DNA from 2 places in the Priestia sp. P5 genome. Region 1 is predicted to be linked to the other one. Evidence: a T-box and tRNA genes for the amino acid it is inferred to sense, from the RefSeq annotation. Region 1 holds a T-box; the other holds one or more tRNA genes.
The links. The T-box of region 1 lies ahead of thrS (threonine--tRNA ligase). A T-box ahead of a tRNA ligase gene usually reads a tRNA of that ligase, here a tRNA-Thr.
Positions count from the first base shown of each region.

Region 1 (9,315 bases):
ATCGATATATGTTCTCTATTATTGAGGACGAGTCAATAAAGGCCGTTTTTGAAGATGCTATCAAGACCTTCGCAAAACAAAAAAAACAAATTGTAGCTTTTATAGAGAGCGAAGGGTTTCCAGTTCCAATTGGATTTACTGAGTCTGATCTTAATAAAGGTACTAAGAGATTGTTCACGGACATATTCTGCTTAAATTATTTACATATCATGACGTTGCATGGCTTGCTAGGACATACAACCTCATTAGGTGTTTCTGTCAGAGAAGACTTACGCCATTTCTACGATTCATGTGATAACGATGCAAAAAAAATGTATCATCAAACGATTGAATTATTACTTGAAAAAGGGGAGTTTCAGAGGGACCCTTATTTTTATCCTACTGCGAATCCTGAATATATTTCTAGCCAGGATTTTACGGATGGTTTTTTCGGAAAAGGCAGACGTTTGACGGCACTAGAAATCATAAGTATTTCTTTCAACCTTAAAAAAAGCATTATGGCTAAAACTCTTTCTATTGGATTTAGTCAGGTCGCTCAATCAAAAGAAGTGAGAAAATTTTTAGAGGATTCGGAAAAAACAGCTGACGAACAAATACAATCCTTTTCAAAAATCATGCACGCTGATAATTTACCAATTCCTAAATCATGGGAGACAGAAGTAACAACTTCAACAGACGCTCCTTTTTCTGATAAATTAATGATGTATCATATTGGATTTTTATTCCAAGCTGCGCAAGCCTATCATGGAACAGGTTTAGCGTCAGCTATGCGAACAGATCTTGTAGCTGCTTATGAAGGTGTTATCCTAAAAAATTTAATGGTCACAAAAAAATGGTTTGATATTATGGTAAAAAATAAATGGTTAGAACAACCACCACTTGCTCCTAACAGAAAAGAAATAGCAAAAGAAAAATAATAAAATCTAATATTTTGAGCAAATTACACAAGACGCCGTGAGGCATCAGCGAAAATCCTTACTGCAATAGAGCAGAAAAAACCTACCTCTTTGGATTGGGAAGAGATAGGTTTTTTCGATTTTTAAGCTGTATACTCTATACAAAGTTAGTTAACATAATCACTCTTTCCGGAACACATCAAAAAAGAGAACCCTTATGGGAGTAAGGGTTCGAAAGAGGTCTCAATTATGAGTTATGCAGCTTTTTATACATCCTTGACGCGTAAGGGTTTCATACTAGGGCATAACCCAAACGAATGAATAAAAAGTGCACCTTTTATTCATATGTAAAAATGTAAAATATAGTATATATGGTAAAAATATGATATTATTGTTTACGGTGCTATGCTATGATTCTTCACTAAGTTTGAATCATGAAGAAGCAACCTCGTCCGCCATGTCGGGGTTGCTTTTTATTTTGCTATTTTTCTAACTCAACAAAATAGGATTACGTAAATTACTTTATGTTTGTGTAGGTCTCATTTTTTATGCATATGCCAGCTCCTCTAAATTAGTTTTTAGGGAGAAATTTACGTGCATATCTGAAACATAAATTAATTCTAATTAATTACATATTTAGAATTAAGTATTGACATTTACAAATAATATAAATTATAATTCTATTTATTGGAAATGAACATGTTGAGCGTTGAAAAGGACACGAATTATTTTTATATTTCTTTACAGAGAATAGGGCCTTTGGCTGTGAGCCCTTAAGAAAGAGAAATAATTTACCACCTTGGAGCTATTGTGGGGAAATATGTAGATAGAGTAACCGCAATCGGGAAATCCGTTATCTTTTTGAGAATATAACACTTGTAGTGTTTTATAAAATTAGGGTGGTACCACGACCGCACTCGTCCCTGTTAGAGGGATGAGTGCGGTTTTTTATGTTCAAAAATAAATAGGTAAGCAACGAAAAGGACATGAATTATTTTTACACTTCTTTACAGAGAATAGGGTCTTTGGCTGTGAGCCCTTAAGAAAGAGAAATAATTTACCACCTTGGAGCTTTATTAGTGAACTAGTAGTAATTAATAACGTTTGCGACGTTACAGCACCAGAGCCATTGATATATTTATATTGATGGGAATTTGGGTGGTACCACGTGTGAAAACATACTCGTCCCTTACTTAGGGACGAGTATGTTTTTTTTTGACTTTATTTAAATAGGAGAGGTTATCATGAGTAAAGATTTGGTTCAAATTCGTTTTTTAGATGGAAATGAGAAAGAATTTTCAAAAGGTATTACATTACATGCTATTGCAGAATCCATTAGTTCTAGCCTAAAGAAGAAAGCCATTGCGGGTAAAGTAAATGGAGAATTATATGACTTGCATCGATCAATTAATCAAGATGCAGAAATCGAAATCTTAACATTAGATTCTGACGAAGGTCTAGAAATTATGAGGCATACAACAGCTCACATACTTGCTCAGGCAGTAAAAAGAGTACATAAGAATGTGAAGTTAGGTGTAGGCCCAGTTATTGAAGATGGATTTTATTACGATATGGATCTTTCTACAACGATTGCTTCTAATGAGTTACTACAACTTGAACATGAAATGAAGAAAATTATTAATGAAAATCACCCTATTGAACGTACTGAAGTGACACGCAGTGAAGCTGAAAAAATATTTAGCGAAATAAACGATGAGTTGAAACTAGAGTTATTACGTGATATTCCTATGAATGAAACAGTTACAATTTATAAACAAGGGGAATTTTTCGATTTATGTCGTGGCCCTCACCTACCTTCTACTGGAATGGTTAAGGCGTTTAAATTAACAAAAGTATCAGGAGCATACTGGAGAGGTAACAGCGATAACCAAATGTTACAACGTGTATATGGCGTAGCTTTCCGTTCTCAAAAACAGTTAAATGAGTATGTACTATTTTTAGAAGAGGCAGCTAAAAGAGATCATCGAAAGTTAGGAAATGAACTAGAATTATTTATGTTTTCTGATGAAGCACCTGGAATGCCTTTTTATCTAGCTAAAGGACAAATGGTTAAAAATCAGCTGGAGCAATTCCTACGATCCGTTCAAGAAAAGCATAATTACGAAGAAGTACGTACTCCTTTTATGATGAATCAACAATTATGGGAAAAGTCTGGTCATTGGGATCATTACAAGGATAATATGTATTTTTCAGAAGTTGATAACGCTAAATTTGCATTAAAGCCTATGAACTGTCCTGGCCATATGCTTATCTTTAAAAATAAGCTCCATTCCTATAGAGATTTACCAATTCGCATGGGAGAATTCGGTCAAGTTCATCGTCATGAATTTAGTGGAGCTCTCAATGGATTATTAAGAGTTCGTACGTTTTGTCAGGACGATGCTCATATCTTTGTTACTCCTGAACAAATTGAAAGTGAAATTAAATCGGTCATTGAATTAGTGGATTATATCTATAAAACATTTGGTTTTGAATATAGTATAGAACTTTCAACTCGACCAGAAGACTCCATGGGAGAGGATAGCTTATGGGAACTTGCTGAAAACTCCTTAGAAAACGTATTAAAAAAGTTGAACTTTGATTATAAATTGAATGAAGGCGACGGAGCATTTTATGGTCCTAAAATAGATTTTCATATTAAAGATGCCTTAAAAAGAAGTCATCAATGTGCAACAATTCAATTAGACTTCCAGCTACCAGAAAAATTTGATTTGAATTATATTAACGAAAAGAACGAAAAACAGCGTCCAGTGGTAATTCACCGAGCTATTTTTGGATCTCTTGACCGTTTCTTTGGCATTTTAATTGAACACTTTGGAGGCGTCTTCCCAACATGGTTGGCACCTGTACAAGTAAAGGTTATTCCAGTGTCCCTAAAAGTTCATCAGGAATATGCACAAGAGATTAAAGCAGCTCTAGGGAATAAAGGGATTCGAGTAGAATTAGACAATCGAGAACAAAAGCTCGGATATAAGATTCGAGAAGCTCAAGTGGCGAAGGTTCCTTATATTTTGGTATTAGGAGATAAGGAAATGGAAAGCAACTCCGTAAACGTACGAAAACACGGTGAAGAAAAGTCTGAAACTTTCAATTTAGATAGTTTTATTGAAAAACTTCAGGATGAAATTGTTGAAAAGAAACTTAGATAATTAAACAAAAAAGGTTCCTTAAAATTTAATAAGGGACCTTTTTGTATTTCTAGTTTACTCTTTCCTAGAATGAATCAGCACAGGTGTTTATGTTTTATTATTAGGCTTGTATATACTAATTTTACAATTTTTTCATATAAAGTCATTGACTTTTTTAGCACCTAGTACTAATATCAATTCATATATCTTGATAATAAAGAAGGGTGAATACAATGAAATCAACTGCACGTATTACAGCAATAGGTACATACGTACCAGAAAAAAGACTTACCAATGACGATTTAGAACGAATTGTAGATACGAACGATGAATGGATTGTGAAACGAACTGGCATGAAAGAAAGAAGAATTGCTGATGAAAACGAATATTCTTCTGACCTAGCTATTAAAGCAATTGAAAACTTAGTGGAGCAATATCAGAAAGATTTAAAGGATGTAGGATGTATCATTGTCTCAACTACAACACCGGACTATGCATTTCCCAGCGTAGCAGCCCAAATACAAGATTACTTTGATATTCCTACAACCGGGGCTTTAGACTTTAACGCTACCTGTGCTGGTTTTACATATGGATTACACATGGCAAACGCCTTTATTACATCTGGACTTCATCATAAAGTTTTAGTCGTAACTGCAGAAACGTTATCGAAGGTTACAGATTACACAGATCGTACTACATGTGTTCTATTTGGGGATGGGGCTGCAGCTGTTTTGGTGGAAAGTGATGCAGAGCGCCCAAGTTTTATTGCTACGCATATTGGTACAAATGGAAAGGGAGGTAAACATGTATACCGTACCAATTTATCTACTACCATGCATGGACAACCTTTAAGTTCAAGTGGAAAGATGGTGCAAAACGGAAGAGAAGTATACAAGTGGGCATCTCGAACAATTCCTTTAGGTATGTCTGAACTGCTCGAACAAGCAAATCTACAAAAGAGTGAAGTAAATTGGTTCGTTCCACACAGTGCCAATTTACGAATGGTTGAGTCTATATGTGAAAGATCCGAGTTTCCAGTTGAGAAGACATTAACTAGTGTTGAGTACAGGGGAAATACTTCTTCTGTTTCCATTCCTCTAGCACTACAAATAGGGATAAACGAAGGGAAATTAAAAGATGGAGACGTTCTCTTACTCTACGGATTTGGAGGAGGCCTTACCCACGCAGGTCATATCATTAAATGGGATTTAGGTAAGGAGTAAATAATCAATGTATACCTTTGCAACAAGATTTCTACAGCTTATACTATTTTTGATGAACGGAAGAATGAAAACAGTAAACAAAGAAAAACTTCCTCAAAATGATCCGTTTATTGTTGTTTGTACGCATAAAAGTTGGATAGATGTAGTGTGTTTAGGCATAGCGTTATATCCCATTCCTATTCACTTCATGGCGAAAAAAGAGTTATTTAGCAAGCCTTTAGTCAAGAATCTTCTGACCAAATTAAATGCGTTTCCCGTAGATCGAAGTAATCCTGGACCTAGTGTTTTAAAAACACCGTTGCAGTTACTAAAAAAGAAACAAGTAGTTGGGATTTTTCCAAGTGGAACGAGAAACTCAGAAGAGAAAGCGTTAAAAAACGGAGCTATTCATATTGCTTCAAGGGGAAGTGTTCCTATTATACCAGCAGTATATGTAGGACCTCATACCATAAAAGCCTTATTAGGAAGAAAAAAAAGGTTTATCATTTTAGGAGATGCTATTCATGTGCCTAAAATGAATAAAGATAAAGAAGCTGCTACGGAAACAACAAACGAAGTGATCTCAAAAGTATTTGAAGAATTAAAAAGTAATATTTAGAAGGAGAAAAGTTGTGCTGGATATCCAAGAAATTCAAAGAATTATACCCCATCGTTATCCTTTTTTACTGATAGATACAATTATTGAATTAAAAGAAGGAGAAAATGCAATTGGGGTTAAGAATGTTACAGCTAATGAGGAGTTCTTCAATGGGCATTTTCCTGACTATTCGGTTATGCCAGGTGTATTAATTGTTGAAGCTTTGGCTCAAGTAAGTGGAATTATAATGTTACAAAAAGAAGAAAATCATGAAAAGATAGGCCTTTTAACTGGTATTGAAAATTGTCGTTTTAAGAAACAAGTTCGTCCAGGGGATCAATTATACTTAGAAGTAGAAATGACACGCGTCCGAGGAGCTGTTGCAAAAGCTCATGGCATCGCTAAAGTAGATAATACTATTGTGTGTGAAGCAGATTTAACATTCTTTCTTTGGAATAACGGGAAGTAAGCAGGTTTCAATATACATAGGTAATTAATATATAGGTTCCTTAAATAATCTAGACAAAGAGGACCAACATGACACTCTAAATAGATCCTTTACTAAAATGATGTAGAAGCTTTTCATTTACTTTGATAAATGAAAAGCATCCATAAAAGTATATTTTTATAGTTAAAATAATTCATGTCATTAGAAATAAAAAGACCCTTATGCATTATAAAGGTCTTTTTATTTCTTATTTAGCTAAGCTCAAAGAATGCTGTTTATTTACTACCTCGATGGTTCGGATATTTCGCCCATCAAGTTCTCTCACAGTAAACTCAAAATCATTATACACAAGGGCTTCATGTAACTTAACGTCTATTTTCTGAGATAAGATCCATCCACCTATCGTATCGACCTTATCAGTTTCAATGTTCGTTTCCATTAGTGTGTTTACGTCTCTTACTAATACTTTTCCATTAAAAATATAGTGACGTTCACCAATTTTTTGCCTATCGATTACTTCATCAGAATCAAATTCGTCATGGATTTCTCCTACGATTTCTTCTAAAATATCTTCAACGGTTACTAAACCAGCTGTCCCTCTTGTGGAGTAAAAGTGTATCCCAAACAGGATCATTTCTTTTCCCTTGACCATGATCGCACATGTATTTATGTAAAAGATCAATTTAAGAAGAAATTATAAACTTGTACCTTGAACTCTGTTTTATAAAATTACTATAGGTTAATTTATACATTTATAGTATAATATGAAAGTTATGCTTATGAACATATAAAAGGAGAGTCAGCATGCAGGGACTAAGTACGTTGAGAAAGATAGATGCAGTAGGGCGTATAGTGGTTCCTATTGAGCTAAGAAAGCTACTGGATATAGGTAAAGATGATGAAGTAGAGATTTTATTGGAAGATGATCATATAGAGATAAAAAAATACAAAGAATCTAATGAATGTCTGATTACAGGTGAGATAACGCCTCAAAACCGTAGATATGCAAATAACTTAGTTCTAAGTCCATTAGGCGCAAAAATTTTATTTAACGAAATAAAAGACATGCAAAAAACCTTTGAATCGTAAATTCAAAGGTTTTTTAAGTCGACCTATCTTTTATGTTGTATACTTTCTAACCAGTTTTGTACAGAAGACCCTAAGCTAGTTGCTCCTACTTTTAATTCATCCATAATATAAGAGATCAAATTGTGTAGACTGTACTCTTCTTTATAAGGGTTATTTTTATTAATGAATTTTAACACCTCTTTTAATTCCTTTACTCTTCCCTGGTCCAATTCTTCTTCTAAATGACGAGTCATGTATTCATCAACAAAATCAGAATTCCTGATACTAGCCTCAATTAAGAAAGATGCTGCTAATGCTGGAGAGCAATCTAAAGCATAAGCTAATCGTTTCAGAATATCATACGTTTCTCCATGTCCATCTTTTAAGCGCGTAGAGACACGCTCTTTCTCAATATTCTTGTATAGATGTCTAATTGGCTCTTTGGACATATCTCCCATATACACAGTGCTGCCAAAGCTAAATCCTCTTCTAAAATAATTTGATAGGTAGTCCATTACTTTTGAAGAAGCAAGTCCTGATATACAAATTGATTCAATTACATTTTTTACAGGCGTATTTGTAATGTACGACAATCGATAAACACATTCTTTAAGATCAATTGGAAGTGATGGTTTTACATCTCGTTTTTTGTCACTTCGAATTTTTCTTTTCCTATCTTCTACTCTCACATAATCACTCCTAAAATCTAAAATTATCTCTAGGACAATGACTTTTTGTACATACCTAAAACATGTATATGGCAGGGGAGGGAGGAGCATGTATATTTTTTTGAGATAGTGGAAAAAACTTATAATACTAGAACATGAGAGGAGTCTTTTGTATGAAAATGACGAAAGAAGAAGCACAAGAAATCGCAAAAAAAATAAAAGAAAACTCTAATAAGTACGGATTACCTGTGAAAAAAAAGAAAAATGCTAGTGCAACTTAAAAGGGGATATATAAGAAAAGGTCTTCAATTTAATAAAAAATATAAGACTTATATTTTCCTACTATAGTACGCAATAACATTTAGTACGCTGCATAATAAATATAAGCTAACTCAATTACAATAAACTTCAAATTAGATGTACTGATAATGAGGAAGTTAAAAAAGAGACTGCCTAACAAATTAATTTGTTAGGCAGTCTCTTTTTTAATTATGATTATTGGTGACGTAATTTATCAATTTCTTCTGGTGTAAGGTTTGTAAATTCAGCGATTGTTTGGGTATCTAAACCCTTTTGAATCATACTTAAGGCCACCTTTATGATCCCTTTCTTTTCGCCTATTTCTTCACCTATTTGTTTTCCTTTTTCTTCTCCAAGTTTCTCAGCTCGTTTTAAAGCTGACTTTTCATCTAATAATGCTTTTCTTCGTGCTTCATATGCTAGTAGCACTTCCGGATCTTGGCTAACACGTTCCCACTCGTCCATTGCTTTCTTTAATACTTGATCTTCTTGCATCGCAATCTCCTCCAATACCTGAGTGATTTCTTCATCTTCGGATGCTTCAAGTAATAATAACCATCGCACAAGCTGATCTTCCCGTGGATCTACCTCTCTGTTACGCCATTTTATTAATAACTTAGGTAGCTCCATAAAGTGAATTTCCAGCATATCCGTTAAGAGTAATTTCTGCTCTCGCTCATATAACTGAAAAGTGGAGTGATAATCATGAATATGAGATAAATAACGGAAGTTCACAATGTTAATGGTAATCGTTTTACAAAGCTCTCCGTAGTCCATGCCTTCTTTCATTTGACTACTGTACATTTTAGACCAGTAATAGAGTGTTCTTTTTTCCATGTCATGTTTGTTATTAAGCTGAATTTCAATATTGACGCGGCTTCCATCCTCTAACTGGGCATGTACATCTAAAATAGAGCGTTTATCTTCTTGGTTTTCTTTATTGAAATGCGGATCTAGTAACTGCACCGTCTGAATTTTTTTATCAT
Region 1 covers NZ_JAKWFJ010000006.1:77,187-86,501, forward strand. Annotated here, with positions in the region: gene MMB69_RS25270 (DUF3231 family protein) at 1-917, shown strand, start outside; T-box leader at 1,597-1,824, shown strand; T-box leader at 1,863-2,089, shown strand; gene thrS (threonine--tRNA ligase) at 2,141-4,066, shown strand; gene MMB69_RS25280 (ketoacyl-ACP synthase III) at 4,279-5,268, shown strand; gene MMB69_RS25285 (lysophospholipid acyltransferase family protein) at 5,276-5,866, shown strand; gene fabZ (3-hydroxyacyl-ACP dehydratase FabZ) at 5,880-6,314, shown strand; gene MMB69_RS25295 (transporter associated domain-containing protein) at 6,541-6,927, opposite strand; gene MMB69_RS25300 (AbrB/MazE/SpoVT family DNA-binding domain-containing protein) at 7,098-7,382, shown strand; gene MMB69_RS25305 (hypothetical protein) at 7,406-8,050, opposite strand; gene MMB69_RS25310 (Rpn family recombination-promoting nuclease/putative transposase) at 8,525-9,315, opposite strand, start outside.

Region 2 (9,315 bases), on a different contig from region 1:
AATATTTTTGAATGCGATGGTGAGACATTTGGAAGAACGTACAGAACGTAAACAACATAAAAGAAAAAAGCAAAGAAAAAAGAAACGCTTTAGAAAGCTACTTCTTTTCTTTCTCATTCTTGTAATCGCCGCTGGTGCGTATGTGTATTATCAATACCAACAAGGGTTAGCAGAAGCAGACGGAGCTTTTGGGAAAGATGGACAATTTGATTTTAATGGTGCAAGTGCCAATTTAGATAGCATGAATGTGCTGCTTCTTGGAATTGACTCTCGAGGTGAAGAACATTCGCGTGCCGATACAATCATGATTGCTCATTATGACAAAGACAGCAATCAGCCTAAAATTGTTTCTTTGATGCGTGATTCATATGTGGATATTCCCGGACATGGCAAAAACAAATTAAATTCAGCCTATGCATTTGGCGGGCCCGAATTAATGCGTAAGACAATTAAAGAAAATTTCGGCGTAGATGTAAACTATTATGCCGTTGTTGATTTTAAAGGTTTTTCTAAAGTTGCCGATACGATTGCCCCTGAGGGAATTACGGTTACCGTGCCGCACGAAATGTCATCAGGAATTGGCATGACGCTAAAACCTGGAAAACAAACTCTTCACGGAGATAAATTACTAGGATACGTGCGATTCCGACATGATAGCCAAAGTGATTTCGGGCGCGTAAAGCGTCAACAAGAAGTGATCGGTAAATTAATGGATGAAGCTCTTCAAGTAAGGACGCTGGCGAAAGCTCCTAAGCTATGGGGCGTCATTGATCCATATGTGGATACAAATATTCCGCCAAAAACATTTATCGTGATAGGAAAAGATTTTTTAGTTGGAAATCAGCCAGATTTAAAATCTCTTCGTTTACCGGTTGAAGGTTCCTATTCAAATGAACGAATATCCGGTATTGGTGCTGTTTTAAGCATCGACCTTGAAGAAAACAAACAAGCGTTACAGTCATTTTTAAATTAGGAAAAGGTGTCCATTAGCGGACACCTTTTTTATACTATTCAAAAAAACTTCTGTTTTTCCTCCCTATCCTTCAAAAAATTTTCAGCTTCGACAAAAAATGAAGCCATTTTCCTAGAAACAGCCGTTTCTTTGGAGTTCTATTTTTGCTGTTACATGCGTATATGAAAGGAGAAGGACTTCTTTTTATATTTTTTAGCCAAGGAGATGAAATGATGAAATTATATGGTTTTCAAGCTGAAGAAGAGCGTTCCTTTCTTCATTCTACCTATAAAGTAAACCCGTTACTTTCTCATACTGGAGATGTCAAAATCAGCTTTTTATCTTTTCAAGAAAATGATTATACCCCTCGTCAAGAAGCTACGATTCCACAGCTTCTTTTAGTCGTTCACGGGGAAGGCTGGGTAGCTGGCGATAACGGACTGAAAATTTATATCAAACAAGGTGAATCAGCATTTTGGAGAGCCGGGGAATCTTTTGAAGTCGGGAGTCTAACGGCTATGACAGGACTACTCATTGAAGGATTAGATATTGCTCCTCAAAAGCTGCTTACTTCTTTCTCACGAACAAACGCAAATTAAAAAGCCGCTGTGACACGGCTTTTTTTATTATCTTAGCAATCGAGCGTAGCTTTCCGCACTATCTTGAATAACTTTGTCACTCAGATCACCGCCTGCTCCTTGAAATAAAAATGGCGTTCGGAACTTCATACCTGTTAAATTTGCCATAGCTTGAAAAGGAAGAAGCAGATGATTCATTGGGTAACGGTTGTATCCCCCTTCTTGATAAGCTTCTGCAGGGCCCCCTGTCGAAGTAGCTACGACAAACTCTTTTCCCTGAAGTTTAGTACCTTTGCTTCCATAAGCCCATCCGTATGTTAAGACAACATCTTGCCACTCTTTTAAGAGTGCCGGTGAGCTGTACCAGTAAAATGGAAATTGAAAAACAATACGATCGAATTGAACAGCTAACTCCTGCTCTTTTTCTACATCAATTTTGAAATCGGGATAGTTTGCATATAAATCATGAACGTACACATCCTTCTCTTTTTTTACTCGCTCTGCCCACGCTTTATTAATACGAGAAGATGCTAAGTTTGGATGCGCTAAAATAACCAGTGTTTTCATTTTGATACTCTCCTTCTGATGTCTGTGCTTACTTTTTTCTTTTCTATTTTTTACGCTTGCCTCTCACGGCTTGTTCAGTCATTCTTTCCTTTTCCTTCAGAAAATCCGAGTTAGTTTACACTTATAAACTACCAGTATTATCATTCTGCTTCAATAAAATTGACTTTGCTTTTATCATTTTCAATTTTTTTATGTACCCAAAACGGCAGATAAAGGACAAGAAAGCTAAAAATCATGATTCCTTCAATCCATACTAAATACCAAGGATGAGGTCCAAGAACATCCAGCAAGGAAGCGTGCTCTGGCTTTTTCATCATGTATAAATAATTCGCCCCGAGTAAACGATTCATGACATAGATAAAACCTCCGTACAGATTAACAAATACTACGCTTACCCACAAAGAACGAAACGTCGGCTCATATCTGCAGACAGCAATTAGCATACAGCAAGCAAGTACCACACCGCCATGCGATACATAAAACTGCACATAGCGAAACTGGGCATACGCATAGCCGCCAAGGTCTGGGGTAATCATCGCTTGAACAGAGCTGCTGATTCCTGCGAAGTACACAAAATAAAAAAGAAACCTGCTTTTGGTTATCAGCATAACAGCAGCCAGCAGCACGACTATGTCACTGAGCTGAAGAGGCAAGGAAGTTTCAGCAGACCACTGATGACATACGATTTCCCAAGCCTGGTAGGCCGTTTCTGAAGTAATTAGAACGAGTGAAATCAAAACGAACACAAACCTCTTTTTTCGCAGCTGCTTTCGACACAAAAAAATAAATGCTCCTATGATCACGATAATAGCTAAAGTTACAAGATGTTCAACTGAAAAAAGCTGAAAGGAATGTTGTGCAGGATGACACGTAAAAAATGAATTCATAAAAGCGCCTCCCTTCCATCAGAAAACAAATTCGGTACCTTTAGCTTGTTCATAAGGCCTCATTTTCATTAATGCTTCTCTCGCATAAAAAAGAGATTGAGACCTAACAAAATCACGCCAATCTAAAGACGGACGAATGGAGTAAATAATCGAGTATGAATCAACTGCTAGAACCAACTAAAATAAAAAGATCCGAACGATTCATCATTCGGATCTTTTTTCAACTAACATACTGTTGTCCTAGCTTTTTTCTTCGTTTTTACTCTTTAATTAATCCTTTTTTCACTAAGAATTGATGAGCAACTTCTTCAGCTGTTTTTCCTTTTGCATTTACTTGATAGTTCATTTCACGCATTTCGTCATCACTGATTTTACCGCCCAGTTGATTTAAGATTTTTTTCAGTTCAGGATGCTCTTTTAGCGTATCTTCACGAAGCACAGGCGCTCCTTGATACGGAGGGAAGAACTGCTGATCGTCTTTTAAGACTTTCAAACCAAACTGTTTGATTTCAGGATCTGTTGCGTAAGCATCCAGCATATTAATATCGCCTTTTTCTACAGCGCGATAGCGAAGCTTCGGCTCCATCGTTTTAATATTCGGGAAGGTAAGACCATATTCTTTTTGAATGCCTACATAGCCGTCTTCACGATCTTTAAACTCCAGCGTAAACCCTGCTTTTACTTTATCTGTTGCATTTGCCAAATCTGAAACGGTAGTTAGATTATTTTCTTTTGCAAATTCTTTTGTTACGGTCAATGTGTACGTGTTGTTAAACTTCATTGGATCTAAATAGACAATGCCGAATTTCTTTTGAAATCCTTCTTTTGCCTGCTTGTACACCTCTGTTTCATCTTTGCTGTCCGGCTGTTCCTTTAGATGCGTCACAATGGCTGTACCCGTATATTCAGGGTACAAATCAATTTCCTTGTTACGCAGAGCCTCAAATACAAATACTGTTTTTCCAAGCGACGATCGAAGATTTACTTTCATATCGGTTTGATCTTCAATTAATTCTTTGTACATATTAATTAAAATATCTTGTTCTGCACCAATTTTACCTCCGATAACAAGGTCTGGTTTTGTTGCGCTCATAGCTGCAAACGGAGAAACAAGAATGAGTATTAATACGATGATCATAATAAACGAGCGTTTTTTGGACCCTTTTTTAGCTGAGTGTTCAATCGTTCGCAAAATTCCATCAAAAATAAGCGCTAATAATGCTGCTGGAATGGCTCCTAATAAAATCAAACTATTATCGCTTCGGTCAATACCAAGCAAAATTAAGCTTCCGAGTCCGCCCGCTCCGATAAGAGCCACGATTGTCGCTGTACCAATAATGAGTACCATCGCTGTGCGAATCCCGGCCATAATGACAGGAAGCGCTAGAGGAAGTTCTACTTTAATTAATCGTCTCCACGAGTTCATCCCCATGGCTTTGGATGCTTCAATTAAAGATGGGTCCACTTCTTTAATTCCGGTATATGTATTTCGTACAATAGGAAGAAGCGAATATAAAAACAGTGCAATAACCGCGGGAAAGGTTCCAATTCCGACAAGAGGAATCAGTAATCCTAATAAAGCGAGTGAAGGAATGGTTTGCAGTACGGCTGTTACGCCAATGATCGGTTCAGCAATGCGGTCATGTCTCGTTAAGTACAGTCCGAGCGGCACTGAAATTAATACGGCGATAACAAGGGCCAGTACTGAAATTTGAATGTGTTCAAGAAGAGCTTGAAACAGTGCGTCTCCTCGTTGATCTAGTAATGTGCTTAGTGCATTCATTACAGCGTTCCTCCTTCTTTCGTCTTATCAGAAAGAAACGCTAATAGAGTTTTGCGCGTTACAACGCCAATGCGTTTGCTCCCTTTTTTCACGGCTATTGCTTCATGGTCGTAAAGGGCGTCCATTGCCTGCTGAACAGTAGCGGTTGAAGCTAGCTCTTCAGTAGGTTCTACGTCTGGCTGTTCACTTTCTTTGAGAAACATATCCAATGTCTCAAATAAAGCATTTCCTTGATTTCCAATAAACGTTTTTACAAATTCATTCTTAGGCTTTTGAATGAATTCCTCCGGGGTTCCAACTTGAACAATTTCCCCGTCTTTCATTAGGCAGATACGATCTCCAAGCGTCATCGCTTCGCTCATATCGTGCGTAACAAACACAAATGTTTTTTTGATTTTTTCTTTTAAGCTAATAACATCTTGCTGAAGCTGTTCGCGGCTTAACGGATCGAGGGCACTAAAGGGTTCGTCCATTAAAATAACGGGGGGATCAGCTGCGAGGGCACGTGCTACACCTACACGTTGCTGCTGGCCACCTGAGAGCTCAGACGGCTTTCGATTTCGATACTGCTTTGGGTCTAGTCCTACCAAGGTAAGCAGTTCATCAATGCGCGTTTTGATTTTGTTTTTCTTCCAATGCTTCATCTCGGGTACAATAGCTATATTTTCAGCGATGGTCATATGAGGAAAAAGAGCAATCTGCTGCAAGACATAACCAATGTTCCAGCGTAGCTCATGTATGTTGTGGTCCGATACGAGCTTATCTTTTATGTATAGTTCTCCTTCGGTAATATCATGAAGACGGTTAATCATTTTTAAGGTGGTTGTTTTCCCACACCCACTCGGACCAATTAAAACGAAAAACTCTCCTTCGTTAATTTCTAGATTAATATTTTTCACGGCGGTCGTACCGTCTGGATATTGCTTTGACACATTCTTAAACGTAATCAAATTACCGTTCACACTCCCTGTTGAAATTTAACCCCCCCAGTTTCGTGTACCCAATACTTAGAGGCAATAAACATTCTTTTAAGATTATTTCTGAATATGATTCATAAGACATAGTGAAAAAGATACACATGTTTTCTCACAGCGTCCTAATAAGGCTATCAAACTGTTAAAATTTTCACAAGGCGGGGAAGAATAATTCGGAGAAGAATTTTAAAGCCAACACAGATAAAAAAACCTTCTTTCAACAAGAAAGAAGGTTTTTTAGTATGCTAGCGACAGGGATCGAACCTGCGACCTCTTGCTTACCATGCAAGTGCTCTACCTACTGAGCTACACCAGCGTCTTGGAAAATTATATCACGTTTAAATTCATTTAGGAAGCGCTTTTTTAAATTTTTTTATTAGTATATTCTCTAATTTGCGTCTTCTGAAATTCGCACTTTCTACAAAGTTCCATATTTTATGTTAGAACTCCTTACATAAATTGTGTGAATTTTCTTTTTTTATATTACCCTTAGTAAAAGAGCTTACAAAAGAAGGGAAGAAAATAGATGGAACAACAACCAACCATGACCAAATCAAAAACGGCAACTCCCTACCCAAGAGACTGCACGTTCAGCCTGGAAGATTGGACGACGCTCGCTAAGTATTGGTACCCCGTCGCACGCTGCAGTGATGTAACAGAGAAACCAACGTCCGTAAAACTGCTAGATGTAAATCTAGTTCTATACCGTACCACACACAAAGTAGTAGCGGCTCGTGATTTATGCGTTCACCGAGGCACCCCCCTTAGCATGGGCTGGGTGGAAGATGATGAAATTGTCTGTCCTTACCACGGCTTCCGCTATGCAACGGACGGCGCATGCACATCGATTCCAGCTCACCCTGATGCCAACATTTCTCCCCGCCTGTGTATGGCCGTCTATCCAGTTATTGAACGATTTGGATTAGTGTGGACTTCCCTGACAGGAGAACAAGATAACCTGCCTTACTTCGATGCGTGGGAGGACCCTGATTTTCAGCAAATTGTTTGTCCGAGCTTTGATATCATGGGTTCGGCCGGTCGTCAAATGGAAGGCTTTTTAGACGTAGCTCATTTTGCTTGGGTTCACACGGACACATTTGGTGATCGAAACAACGCCTTTGTGCCTAAATATAAAGTAAGCGATACAGAGTATGGGCTTCATGTAGAATATACGAGCACCATGAGCAATTATTCCAAAGAACAGCAGCATTTAAATCCACCTGATTTTAAATGGCTTCGCGTCTTTGATGTTTATCCGCCGTTTGCAGCTACGCTAAAAGTATACTTCCCAGAAGGCGCAGAGCTGTGGATTATGAATGCAGTCTCTCCTATTTCAGCCCGCGAAACACGTTTATTCGCACCAATTGCTCGAAACTTTGACAAAGATTCTCCCGTTGAAGGTGTGTATGACTTTAACCTTCGCGTCTTTGACGAAGACCGTGAAATGGTTGAAAACCAAAAACCTGAAGACTTGCCTTTAGACCTGCAGATGGAAGCGCATATTATGGCTGATCAAACGTCCATCGGCTACCGGAAATTATTAAAGAAAATGGGCTTAAGCTTTAGATATACAAGCTAAAAAAATCCCCGCTGTCTCAGCGGGGATTTTTTTTCATTTAGCAAATTGCTCGCGTCCTGCTTTTTCCTTTATCACTTCATCTTCACTTGCCGGCGTTGCGCGTTTCATAAACAATGAAAGAATTAAGGCAACTACCACTAGTACTACTGAGACAGCAAACGCATCGTTAATCCCTTGTACCATTGCCTGCATCCCAATCTGTTCTTTCATTTGAGCTGCTCCGGCTGCGGTTGCATTCGCTGCTCCTGCTCCGCTCATTGCATCTTGAGCGAGCTCTTTTGCATGCGTAGCTGTACGGTTTGACATCACCGTTACTAATAGAGCCGAACCAATAGCTCCTGATACTTGTTGAAGCGTATTGTTCATGGCAGTACCATGCGGATTAAAGCGCTGCGGCAGCTGATTTAATCCGTTTGTCATAACCGGCATCATCACCATGGACATTCCGAACATGCGAAGCGTGTAAAGCGTAATGAGCGTTGTATACGTCGTATCAAGCTCTAAGTTACTGAAGAAATACGTCGTAACGGCTGTAATCGTCAGACCCGTTACAGCCAGTGCACGCGCTCCGAATTTATCAAATAATTTTCCGGTAATCGGTGACATCACACCCATTAATAGCGCACCTGGAAGCATTAGTAATCCTGAATGAAGCGGAGAAATGCCTCGTACCGTTTGAACATAAATTGGCATTAGCAGCATGGCTGAGAATAATGCCATTGTGATCACCATTGAAATCGTTGATGATAAAGCAAACATTGGATATTTAAAAATGCGAAATTCAAGCATAGGTGTTTTCAGCTTGAACTGACGCGTAATAAATAAAATCAGAGACACAGCTCCTACGATAATGGTGCCGTATACTTCCACAGAATCCCAGCCTTTATCCCCTGCTGAGCTAAATCCGTATAGAAGTCCTCCAAATCCAATTGTAGATAACACAAGTGATAGGAAATCCAAATTGATTTCCACTTTTTCTTTTTTGTCTTTTAATAGGAAGAAAGCGCCTATTAACACAATTGCTGCAATTGGCGTAACAAGGTGGAACAGCATTCTCCACTCATAGTGTTCAATTAGCCACCCTGATAAGGTAGGACCAATTGCCGGAGCAAAAATCATAACTAAACCGAAAATCCCCATCGCAGCTCCGCGTTTTTCTAATGGAAAACTTGTGAGCAATACGTTCATTAAAAGCGGCATCATAATGGCTGCGCCTGATGCTTGAATAATACGAGCGGTTAACAAGACCGAAAAGACGGACGAAGCACCGGCAAGTATTGTTCCTGCTGTAAATAAAGTCATCGCCGTTAAAAATAAGCCTCTCACAGAATAGCGCTGAATTAAAAAAGCGGTAGTTGGAATCATAATACCATTCACTAACATATAACCAGTAGAAAGCCACTGGACGGTTGACGTTGTCACATCTAAGTCTTTCATAATAGACGGAAGCGCAACATTTAATAACGTTTCATTCAACAATGAGATAAAAGCGCCTATTAACAAAATAGCAATTATGCCATAAGGCGGCTTTTCCATTTGATTTATCGATTGACTCATTATTGTACCCCCTTATACTTTAAGTTCATTTTTTTAGACATATGTTCTACATAGAGTATATTATACTGTGAGTTCAATTTATGCAAGTGAAAAATCCTGCGTTAATTTTCTTTATTTACTGAGCTTTTTTTAACGGTACAGTCCTTTTATATCAATACATATACGCAATATCATAATTCGCTTCAAAAAGAACATTTGTGTAAACGCTTTAAATCATGTATCATAAAGTTGGACCATGAGTCTAATTTTATATTTAGGTGATAATAATGAATAACCGAAAACAGCAAGTTGTAAAAAATGCACACCATCTCTTCGTTGAAAAAGGATTTCAAGCTACTTCTATTCAAGACATCATTGATTATAGCGGCATTTCAAAAGGAACATTCTACAACTATTTTTCTTCAAAAAATGAATTATTAATCGCTGTTTTCACATGGC
Region 2 covers NZ_JAKWFJ010000001.1:961,417-970,731, reverse strand. Annotated here, with positions in the region: gene MMB69_RS04955 (LCP family protein) at 17-973, shown strand; gene MMB69_RS04950 (cupin) at 1,183-1,551, shown strand; gene MMB69_RS04945 (NAD(P)H-dependent oxidoreductase) at 1,579-2,097, opposite strand; gene MMB69_RS04940 (YwaF family protein) at 2,238-2,984, opposite strand; gene MMB69_RS04935 (ABC transporter permease/substrate-binding protein) at 3,244-4,767, opposite strand; gene MMB69_RS04930 (ABC transporter ATP-binding protein) at 4,767-5,717, opposite strand; tRNA gene MMB69_RS04925 (tRNA-Thr) at 5,985-6,057, opposite strand; gene MMB69_RS04920 (aromatic ring-hydroxylating oxygenase subunit alpha) at 6,268-7,320, shown strand; gene MMB69_RS04915 (DHA2 family efflux MFS transporter permease subunit) at 7,354-8,877, opposite strand; gene MMB69_RS04910 (TetR/AcrR family transcriptional regulator) at 9,144-9,315, shown strand, end outside.
Region 2: it has a tRNA-Thr gene. The T-box ahead of thrS (threonine--tRNA ligase) is inferred to sense a tRNA for this amino acid. The anticodon was not compared.